DNA from 2 places in the Mesorhizobium sp. M0601 genome. Region 2 is predicted to be linked to the other one. Evidence: predicted binding sites of a transcription regulator. Region 2 holds the regulator's gene; the other holds the start of a gene.
What was found. The regulator PhoB, encoded in region 2, activates phosphate uptake and scavenging genes when phosphate is short. The targets are predictions, from matches to a motif close to TGTCATNNANCTGTCAT.
Positions count from the first base shown of each region.

Region 1: NKI41_RS16695 (PhoX family protein) is a predicted target of PhoB. The motif match lies at 1,927-1,943, and genes of this name have one in related genera.

Region 1 covers NZ_JAMYQK010000016.1:57,244-62,741, forward strand. The annotation lists gene NKI41_RS16675 (SMP-30/gluconolactonase/LRE family protein) at 1-229, shown strand, start outside; partial or broken gene NKI41_RS16680 (sodium-independent anion transporter) at 245-494, opposite strand; gene NKI41_RS16685 (phosphatase PAP2 family protein) at 754-1,455, opposite strand; gene NKI41_RS16690 (hypothetical protein) at 1,470-1,808, opposite strand; gene NKI41_RS16695 (PhoX family protein) at 2,010-4,001, shown strand; gene NKI41_RS16700 (GNAT family N-acetyltransferase) at 4,103-4,783, opposite strand; gene NKI41_RS16705 (MarR family winged helix-turn-helix transcriptional regulator) at 4,780-5,271, opposite strand; gene NKI41_RS16710 (ABC transporter permease) at 5,438-5,498, opposite strand, start outside.
Region 2 covers NZ_JAMYQK010000043.1:14,483-19,980, reverse strand. The annotation lists gene pstA (phosphate ABC transporter permease PstA) at 1-625, shown strand, start outside; gene pstB (phosphate ABC transporter ATP-binding protein PstB) at 622-1,425, shown strand; gene phoU (phosphate signaling complex protein PhoU) at 1,458-2,165, shown strand; gene phoB (phosphate regulon transcriptional regulator PhoB) at 2,182-2,871, shown strand; gene NKI41_RS27510 (ROK family protein) at 2,881-4,125, opposite strand; gene xylF (D-xylose ABC transporter substrate-binding protein) at 4,411-5,451, shown strand.

The sequences.
Region 1 (5,498 bases), on a different contig from region 2:
GGCTGGCGCGGAAAAGTTTGCCAACCTCGATGGCGTCGTTGCCATCGGCGGCAGCATCTACGCCACTGCCTATATGACCGGCACGCTCTACCGCTACAAAGCCGGCGGCACGCCGCAAGCGGTTGCGACGTTCAAGCCGGGCAGCGCCGACATCGGCACCGACGGCAGGTCGACAATCTTCGTGCCGCTGATGAACGAGGGCGAGGTCTCAGCGTTGGGCCTCGACTAAGCCGGCGTTGCCAGTTCAGGCGACGGGCGCGGCTCTCCTCAGCTGCGCCCGCGCATCCGTGATCGAGGCGCATAAGTCACCAGCGGCCGCTTGACGCCGTGGTTGATCAGCACGCGGCGTATCCTGCGGTGAAGCGCCTGATATAATGAAGCGAACGCCGGCGCGGCTCGCCTTGTGGGCCCGCGCCCTCGATGACATTGGCTGCCGTCGAATCGAAGAACGGCACGGCCGAACAGTCGAGGATGAAGTTCCTGCGCTGGCGTGGTCGGCGACGTCTTCCTGCACCAAGGATTGATGATCTGCCTCCAAACATGCAGCACTCTTTGCCAGCCGATGCGCTGTCATGCTACAAACCTCGGCATCGTTTGGCGGGACATCCGCTGCGATCCCGACTTCACAGGAACGACTTCAAAAGGATGAGCGGGTGAAAATATTCAAAGCGTTGGCGACCTCGACAGCCTTGCTGTCGATGGTTTTCTTGCTGGCAGGCTGCGGTCATGGCCTGATCAACAGGCTGATTTGAGTCAGGTGCCGTCGGCCCGCCCAAGCCATCGCTGCAGGAACCGTGCCGCAAGCCAGCACAGCATCGCCCAGGCAAAGCCGGCGCACCAGCCGGCCAATACGTCGGACGGCCAGTGGACGCCGAGATAGATGCGGCTGATGCCGACCACTACTGTCGTCAGCACCGCCAGCCCGAGTACATAGATCTTCGTTGTGCGCCCGGGCAAAACCCGCGCCGCCATGCTGCCCAGCGTCAAATACGTCACCGCCGACAGCATGGCGTGGCCGCTCGGAAACGAAAGCGATGCCACATCGGCGAGATGCGAGACCAGATCGGGGCGCGGCCGGTCGATGTCGAATTTCAGCACGCTTGACAGGAGCTGGCCGCCCGCTACCGCGACGAACATGAGAAGCGCCGCGCCTGGCCTGCGGATAAGAAGCAGATAGACGATCATTGCTGCCGTGATCAGCAGCAGTACGCTGGCGCTGCCGAGGCTGGTGATGTCGCGCATCGCTCCTTCCAGCCACGCCGGTCCGATCGGATTGTCGGGCTGGCCGGCCTTGCGGAAGGCAAGCAGGATTTCGGTGTCGAAGGCATGCGGCGTGGTGGCCCGCGCCAGCTCCATCAGCTCCTCGAACCCCCACAGCCCGCCGGCAATGACCAGCCCGGCCAGCAGAACCGGGAACTCCAGCCAGTTGGGCAGTCTGCTTGCAATCTTCTTCATCGGCCCGATCGCAGTTACAGCCTTTGCAGATAGGGCCCGAGCGTGATCAGCGCCACAGCTGCGATGGCAAGCACGATGCCGGTTGCCTGCAAGGCATTGACGCGCTCGCCGAAGAAGACCAGCGCCACCACATTCACCGACACCAGCTGGATCACCGCCGACAGGCTGAACGACACCGACATGCCGAATTCACGGATCAGCCTCAGCATGATCAGATTGCCCAGCGAGTAGAGCGCCAACGTCAGCACGATCTTGCCGAGGCTCGGCGCCAGCCCCCACTGTTTTGCGGCCATCGCCGCCAGCAGGAAGATCACCGTCGAGACGCAGAGCTGCCCAAGTCCCCAGAAACTCACTTTTGTTCCTCCCGATGCGGTCCCTACCGCCTGCCGCAGCTCTTGTTTCCGAAGCGCCGGTCGCGGTCAAGCAGGGCCGATGTTGGAGACGAAATCGCAGGTGGCAATTTAGCCGGCATGTCATCAAACTGTGACCTGCCGGTAATACCGGATTGGCAAGGCAACACGCTCCAGCAATCCATCCAGCCAGAGGCAGGCCCTATGACCGAACATCGCACCCCTGACGCCCATTTCCGCACCAGCCTGCTCGAGGAAAACGATGGGCCAGGAGCCAATCCCACCGACAACCGCACCATGGGTGAGATCATCGCCGCGCGGTTCTCGCGCCGCGGCTTCCTCAAGGGTTCGCTTGCCGTCTCGGCCATAGCCGCTACCGTCAGCCCGCTGGCGCTGATCACCGCCGACAACGCCCGCGCCGCCAAAGGCTCCGCCTTCGCTTTCGACGAGCTCGAGGCCGGCATCGACGACAAGCATCACGTCGCACCTGGCTATGACGCCGACGTGCTGCTGCGCTGGGGCGATCCGCTGTTCGCCGATTCGCCGGGATTCGATCCGACAAAACAGTCGGCGGAAGCCCAGGCCAGACAATTCGGCTACAACAACGACTATGTCGGTTATATCCCGATCGACGGCTCGGCCGAGCACGGCCTGCTGGTCGTCAATCACGAATACACCAATCCGCACCTGATGTTTCCGGGTCTCGTCACCATCGTCGATGGCAAAGCCAAGCAGGCGCCCCTCAGCAAGGAGCAAGTCGATGTCGAGATGGCCGCGCATGGCGGCACTATCGTCGAGATACGCAAGGTATCAGGCAAATGGCAGGTCGTTCGCGACGGCAAGCTCAACCGCCGCATCACCTCCAACACCGAGATCGCGCTCTCCGGCCCGGTCGCCGGCCACGACCGCGTCAAGACCAGCGCCGATCCGACCGGCACGAAGGTCATCGGCACCATCAACAATTGCGCCGGCGGCGTCACGCCGTGGGGCACCTATGTCATGGCCGAGGAGAACATCCACGGCTATTTCTCGGGCGAGCTGCCGCAGGGCCACAGGGAGGCGGCCAATTACAAGCGCCTCGGCATTCCCGAAGGTGCCTATGAATGGGCAGCGCATTACGGCCGTTTCGACATCGGCAAGGAGCCTAACGAGCCGAACCGCTTCGGCTGGATCGTCGAGGTCGACGTCCAGGATCCGACTTCGGTGCCGAGGAAGCGCACCGCCATGGGGCGCTTCAAGCATGAGGGCGCCGAATCGATCGTCGCCAAGGATGGCCGTGTCGTCTTCTATCTCGGCGACGACGAGCGCTTCGACTACGTCTATAAGTTCGTCACCACAGGCAAGTTCAATCCGGACGACCGCGCCGCGAACATGGATTTGCTCGACGACGGCACCTTGCATGTCGCCAAGTTTGCCGACGACAGTTCGGTCGAATGGCTGCCGATCGTCTTCGGCCAAGGGCCGCTGACGGCGGAGAACGGCTTTGCCAGCCAGGCCGACGTGCTGATCGAGACGCGCCGCGCCGCCGACCTGCTCGGCGCCACCAAGATGGACCGCCCGGAAGACATCCAGCCCAATGCCGCCAACGGCAAGGTCTATGTCATGCTGACCAACAATTCGAAGCGCAAGGCCGACCAGGTCGACGCTGCCAACCCGCGTGCCGAAAATGCCTTTGGCCACATCATCGAGATCGTCGAGGACGGCGGTGATTTCACCGCGACAAAGGGCAGGTGGGAAATCCTGCTGAAATGCGGCGATCCCGCTGTGGCCGACGTCGGCGCCACCTTCTCGACCGCAACCACCGCCAATGGCTGGTTCGGCATGCCGGACAATTGCACGGTAGATTCGGCTGGCCGCCTCTGGGTCGCCACCGACGGCCAAGGCCCGAAAGCCACCGGCCGCACCGATGGTCTGTGGGCTGTCGATACGGAGGGGACGGCACGGGCGACATCAAAGCTGTTCTTCCGCGTGCCGATCGGCGCCGAAATGTGCGGTCCCCTGTTTGCGCCGGACGACCAGACCGCCTTCGTTGCCGTCCAGCATCCGGGCGACGGCGGCGAGGACTGGGAGGCTTTCGGCCGTCCGTCCTACTATGAGGATTTGTCGACGCGCTGGCCCGACTTCAAGCCGGACATGCCGGTGCGCCCGGCGGTCGTTGCCATCACCAGGCAAGGCGGCGGCAAGATCGCGGTCTGACACGCAGCAAGGTCTTGCAGTCTCAAGGAAGGATTTCGGCGGTACGAAATCCTTCCTTCCGATACGGGATGCATCCATGCTGCGCATCATGCGCCGACTAATCATTCGGTGCGCTGAACCACGGCCACATTCATTGTGCTTCGCAACCTGAAGCCGATGGACTCGTATAACGCTATGGCCGCGGCGTTGCTGGCATAGGCGTGGAGATAGGGAACTTCGCCGCGCGCCACTATCCGGTTTGCCACTAACAGGGACAGCAGCTTTCCTAGGCCACCGCCGCGAAATTCCGGATGTGAGCACACCCCGCTGAGTTCAGTATAGCCAGGTTGCTTCATGCGCTCGCCGGCCATTGCCGCAAGCCTGCCCTCGATCTTCACACCCCAAAAATCGCCCAGGCTCAAGGCTTCGAGCGTGAATGGGCCAGGCTTGGTGAGCAATGCCAGGGCGAGCATCTCAGCAGCATCGTCTCGGGTCAGACGATGCACGCGCGGGTCGGAGACGATCTGCAATGGCTGCTCGGCGATCATCTGAACCCCGGCTGCGGTCGAAGTCGCGAAAAGCCCCGTGGGCAGAGCAATCGCGTCCGCTTGAAGCAGGATCACACTCTCGCCCGGGGGGACAAGGTTTTCGAGCGCCCGCAGGCTTTCCGGGTCGTCCGCACCAGTGGCGGCGAAAGGGACGATCGACGGCCGATATCGCATGGCGAGGTTGTCACCCTCCGCGAAGGCCCGATGTCGCGTCTGAAGCGCGCTCCAGATAGGGCGGTCGAGCAGATGTCTCATTGCGCGGCACCCTCAGGCTTATTTACACGACGGTCGAGAGGGGCAGCGGCGAGGCCGTCCTCGATGGCAGCCAGCTGCTCAAGAAGCGGCCCCGAAAAACCTGCGCACAAATCCGCGACCACGTTCTCGATGCAAGGCCAGACGTCGCGCTTTGCGACATCGACCAGCCGCCGCCCGTCCCGAGTAAGCGAGACGATCCTGCGCCGCTGGTCATCGGTCGACGGACTGACTTCGAGCAGTCCCAATTCGGCCAGAAGCGAGACGCTTCGCGTTACGCCTGGCTGCGCGATGCCAAGGGATTGCGCCAGTTCCCCGACCGACAGCGGACCCAGCCTGTCGAGCGCGGCCAGCAGCGGGTATTGGCTCGCCTGAACCGGGATATCCAGCCTGTCGAGCAGGCGCTGCGCCTCCGCTTGCAGTTGCTCGCCTATACGCTTCAGCCTGCTGCCCAGGCACAGAAAGCCAAGCGATCGTATGACGTCTTCCATAGGCCAATTCATCCCCATGAACATCGATAACATGATATATAACAATGCATGAAAAGCAAGATCGAGGCATTCAAGCGCGGGCTCCAGGCATCGGGCGCAGGCCTATCGCCTTCGGCAAGGAAAGGTCGATCGATCAGGCTGCTTCGCCTGGACGAGGCCCGTTCGATCAGTTGCGCAGCCGGTAGCCGGTCCTGAAGATCCAGGCGACGATCGTTATGCAGATGAGC
Region 2 (5,498 bases):
GACGATCATCGCCGTTGTCGTCGGCACGCCGATCGGCGTGCTGGCGGGAACCTACATGGCCGAGTATGGACGCTTTTCGCGCATCACCACCGTCGTCCGCTTCATCAACGACATCCTGTTGTCGGCGCCGTCGATCATCATAGGCTTGTTTGTCTATGAGCTGATGGTGCGGCCAATGGGACATTTCTCGGCCATTGCCGGCGCCGTTGCGCTTGCCATCCTGGTCATTCCGGTGGTCGTGCGCACCACTGAAGACATGCTCAACCTGGTGCCGAACGCGTTGCGTGAAGCCGGTGCCGCGATCGGCGCGCCGCGCTGGGTGGTGATCCGTTCGGTCGCCTACCGCGCCGCATTGTCCGGCATCGTCACCGGCATATTGCTGGCGATAGCACGCATTTCCGGCGAGACGGCGCCGCTGCTCTTCACCGCGCTCAATAACCAGTTCTGGAGCAGCAATATCAACGCGCCGATGGCCAGCCTGCCGGTGACCATCTTCCAGTTCGCTCTCAGCCCTTACGAGGAATGGCAGCAACTGGCGTGGACCGGCGCACTCATAATCACCCTGACGGTTCTGGGCTTGAGCATCCTCGCCCGCAGCCTTACCGGACGCAGAGAGGACAGATGACACAGATGTTGTCCCCAGACATGACGATGGCCGAAACGGTCGCCGAGAAGACGAAGATCGAGGTCAAGAATCTCAACTTCTACTACGGCCAGAGCAAGGCGCTGAAGGACATCAGCCTGTCGCTGCCTGAGCGCAGTGTCACGGCCTTCATCGGCCCTTCGGGCTGCGGGAAATCGACGCTGCTGCGTGTATTCAACCGCATCTATGAGCTCTACCCAAAACAGACGGCCGAGGGCCAGGTGCTGCTCGACGGCAAGAACATTCTCGACCGGTCGCAGGATCTCAACCTCCTCAGGACCAAGATCGGCATGGTGTTCCAGAAGCCGACGCCGTTCCCGATGTCGATCTACGAGAACATCGCCTTCGGCGTCAGGCTCTACGAGAACCTCGGCAAGTCCGAGATGGACGGCCGCGTCGAACAGGCGTTGAAGCGCGCCGCGCTGTGGAGCGAGGTCAAGGACAAGCTCAACGCCAGCGGCTTGAGCCTATCCGGCGGGCAGCAGCAGCGGCTCTGTATCGCCCGCACCGTGGCCGTGAAGCCGGAAGTCATTCTGCTCGACGAACCGGCTTCGGCCCTCGACCCGCTGTCGACTGCCAAGATCGAGGAACTGATCGACGAATTGCAAGCCGACTACACGATCGTCATCGTCACCCACAACATGCAGCAGGCGGCGCGCGTGTCGCGCCAGACGGCCTTCATGTATCTGGGTGAACTGGTCGAGTTCGACCGGACCGAGAAGATCTTCACGTCGCCCCGCGAGAAGCGCACGCAGGACTACATCACTGGCCGCTTCGGCTGAGCCGTTCCGATCATGCATATGAGGACAGGACCATGGGCGAACACACAGTCGCTTCTTTCGACGAGGATCTCGAGCAGATCAGCAAGCTGATCCGCGACATGGCCGACCTCGCCGGTTCGATGGTCGGCGGGGCGACCAAGGCCCTGTTGAATTCCGACAACGTGCTGGCGCAACGCGTCGTTTCCGACGACGCCATCATGGATGCGCGTCAACGCGAATTGGACGACCGCGCCATCACCCTGATCGCCAAACGCCAGCCGATGGCCCACGATCTTCGCCATGTGGTCGGAGCGATCCGCATGGCGGGCGACCTCGAACGCATCGGCGACCTTGCCAAGAATATCGCCAAGCGCGTGAGTGCGGTCGGCCTCAGCGCCACGCCGCGGGACCTGTCGCATTCCATCGACGCGATGGCGCAGCTGGTTCTCATCCAGGTGCAGGGTGTCATCGAGGAATATGCTGCAGGCGATGCGGCCGCGTTGGCCAAGCTGCGTGCCGCCGACGAGCGCATCGACGTCAAATACACGTCCGTGTTCCGCGAGCTGTTGACCTACATGATGGAAGATCCGCGCAACATCACCGCTTGCACGCACCTGCTGTTCTGCGCCAAGAATCTGGAGCGGATCGGCGACCATGTCACCAACATCGCCGAAAATGCGTATTATGTGCTGACCGGCGAGCAATTGCCGGTCAATCGTCCGAAGCAGGACGAAACGACAATGTCCGCACCGGTGACATGATGGGGGTGCCCAGCCGATGATCGCACCACGCATAATGGTGGTGGAGGACGAGGAGCCGTTGGGTGTGCTGCTCCGCTACAATCTCGAATCCGAAGGCTACCAGGTCGAGGTGGTGACACGCGGCGACGAAGCCGAGATCCGTTTGCAGGAGAATGTGCCCGACCTTTTGGTGCTCGACTGGATGATACCAGCGGTTTCCGGCATCGAGCTCTGTCGTCGGTTGCGGGTGCGCCCCGAAACCGAGCGGCTGCCGATCATCATGCTGACCGCGCGCGGCGAGGAGAGCGACCGGGTGCGCGGTCTTTCGACCGGCGCCGACGACTATCTGGTCAAGCCGTTTTCGACACCGGAATTCATGGCCAGGGTCAAGGCGCTGCTGCGGCGCGCCAAGCCGGAAGTGCTGTCCAGCGTGCTGAAGGTCGGCGACATCGTGCTCGATCGCGAATCGCACAGGGTCTATCGCAAGAAGAGCGAAATCAGGCTCGGGCCGACCGAATTCCGGCTGCTCGAGTTCATGATGCGGCATCCGGGCCGTGTCTTCTCGCGCAGCCAGTTACTCGATAATGTCTGGGGGGAGACAATCTACATCGACGAACGCACCGTCGACGTGCATGTCGGGCGGCTGCGCAAAGCCGTCAACAACGGCCGGATGCCGGATGTCATCCGCACCATCCGCGGCGCCGGCTATGCGATCAGGGAAGATTGACCCGCCTGGTCAGGCTACGTTCTTTCTGACGCTGGGCCTCATTTGCGCGCCCGGCGCGAAAATCTCCTGGTCGACGAAGCTTAACGCCCGCATCGCGCAGCCTTCGCGGATCAGAGGCAATTCGTTCGGCTCTGTATCGAAGGAGATCGAGCCTGAATGCTGGCCGCCGGCGGTCTGGGCGATTGCCTTCCGCAAGGCCGGCTCGATCAGATCGAAGGCGGCGGCACTGGCGCCGACCATCGCCACCGGTGCCGGATCGATCAGCGCGAACAGCGAGCCGAGACCGAAACCCAGCGCTTCGCCGGCCTTGCGGTAGGCCTCGCGTTCCGGCCCATCTTTCTCGCGCGCCCGGGCCGCCAGTGCGCGCATGTCGGCGTCGCTGACATCGGCGACCGGTTCGCTGTCTTCGCTCATCTGCCTGGCGTTGCGCCAGATGGCGTAGTTGCCGGCATACGCCTCGATGCAGCCGCGCCGCCCGCAACGGCAGAGCGCGCCGCCCGGACGATGGATCATGTGGCCAAATTCGCCGCCCGAGGAATGCGTCCCGGTGAACAGTTCGCCCTTCAGCACCAGCCCCATGCCGATGCCATGCGAAAGCAGGATGGCGATGAAGTCATCGCGATAGCGATCCGGATTGCGCCAGCGCAAAGCCACCGCCATCATGTTGCAGTCGTTCTCCACCGTTGCCGGGATGCCGAATTCGTCCTCCAGCATATCGGCAAAGGCGATGTCGGTCTGCGGCGTGATCGGCGACCACAGCATGGCGCGTGCAGGGGAGTCGGTAATGCCCTGAATCGCCAGGGCGATGCGGGCGACACTGCGGACGTCAAGATCTGGATCCTGCAGCCGGCGCCGGACGATGGCCATGCATTCACGGATCAGCTCGTCGCGCGGCATAGTCAGCGTGTCCAGCCGGCGCTGTTCCTCGGCGACCACCTGTCCCGTATAGTCGATAATGGCGGCCGAAAGGAAATTCAGCGACAACACCACGGTCAGCACCGCCGCCGCTTCCGGGTTGAGGGCGAGGCCGACTTGCGGACGACCGCGTTTCAACGAAACGGGCTCACTTGGCTTGCTCTCGGCGAGGATGCCTTCCCGTATCAGGTCGGAAGAAATCGCCGATATGGTCGAATGACTGAGGCCGGTGGTAGCTGCGATCTCAGTACGCGATGGCTGGCCGGCCCGGCGCACCGCCGAGATCACCATCGCCCGGTTGCGCCGGCGCAAATCGTCATGGCGGATTCCGACCGACATTGTTTTGCTTTCCTCCCGGTTGCCGCGGCCGCTCATGAACCGGAAGCCGTCGGTAATGTCCGACAAATAGTGTCGGATGAGGCAAATAGTGTCAGATGCAGGTGGCGCTGTCATCGTTTATTCCGACGCTCGAAAAAACTCGCAGAGTCATCAAAATCCATCAGAATCGATGTTGACAGCAGCCGGAGATCGGGCCAGTATTTTTTCGAGGCTCGAAAAAATTAGAGCTTCTAAGCTGGTCTTTGAGCCAATTGATCACGCCGTACGCGGCGCAGGGAGGATATGATGAAGAAATTCACGACCGCCATTCTGGCGGGTGTCGCCATGACGCTGGCGCTGGCGTCAGTGGCGCAGGCTAAAGACAAGGTCATCGGCGTTTCCTGGTCGAACTTCCAGGAAGAGCGCTGGAAGACCGACGAGGCCGCAATGAAGGCGGCCATCGAGGCCGCAGGCGACAAGTATATTTCCGCCGACGCACAGTCCAACCCCGGCAAGCAGCTCACCGACGTCGAGAGCCTGATCTCGCAGGGCGCCAACGCACTGATCATCCTGGCGCAGGACGCCTCGGCCATCGGGCCGGCCGTGCAAAAGGCGCTGGACGAAGGTATTCCGGTTGTCGGCTACGACCGGCTGATCGAGAACAAGGACGTCTTTTACCTGACCTTCGACAACAAGGAAGTCGGCCGCATGCAGGCCCGGGAAGTCTTCAAGGTGAAGCCGGAAGGCAACTACGTCTTCATCAAGGGTTCGGGTTCCGATCCGAATGCCGATTTCCTGTTTGCCGGTTCGATGGAGGTGCTGAAGGCGGCAATAGACAGCGGCAAGATCAAGAATGTTGGCGAGGCCTATACCGACGGCTGGCTGCCGGCCAACGCTCAGAAGAACATGGAACAGTTCCTGACCGCCAACGACAACAAGGTCGATGCCGTGGTCGCGGCCAATGACGGCACTGCCGGCGGCGTCGTCGCCGCGCTGACAGCGCAAGGGCTGGCCGGATCGGTTCCGGTTTCGGGCCAGGACGGCGACCACGCCGCGCTGAACCGCATCGCGCTCGGCACACAGACCGTGTCGGTGTGGAAGGATGCGCGCGAGCTCGGCAAGAATGCCGCCGAGATCGCCTCGCAGCTGGCCGACGGCAAGCAGATGACCGACATTGCCGGCGTGAAGGATTTCACCACGCCCGGCGGCAATACCGTCAAGTCGCTGTTCCTGACCCCGGTCGCCATCACCAAGGACAACCTCAACGTCGTCATCGACGCCGGCTGGATCAAGAAAGAAGAGGTCTGCGCCGGCGTGACGGCTGGCACTGTTGCAGTCTGCAACTGAGCCGACGTTTCCGAGAAGTCCGAACGCCGCGGCCGCTCGCCGCGGCG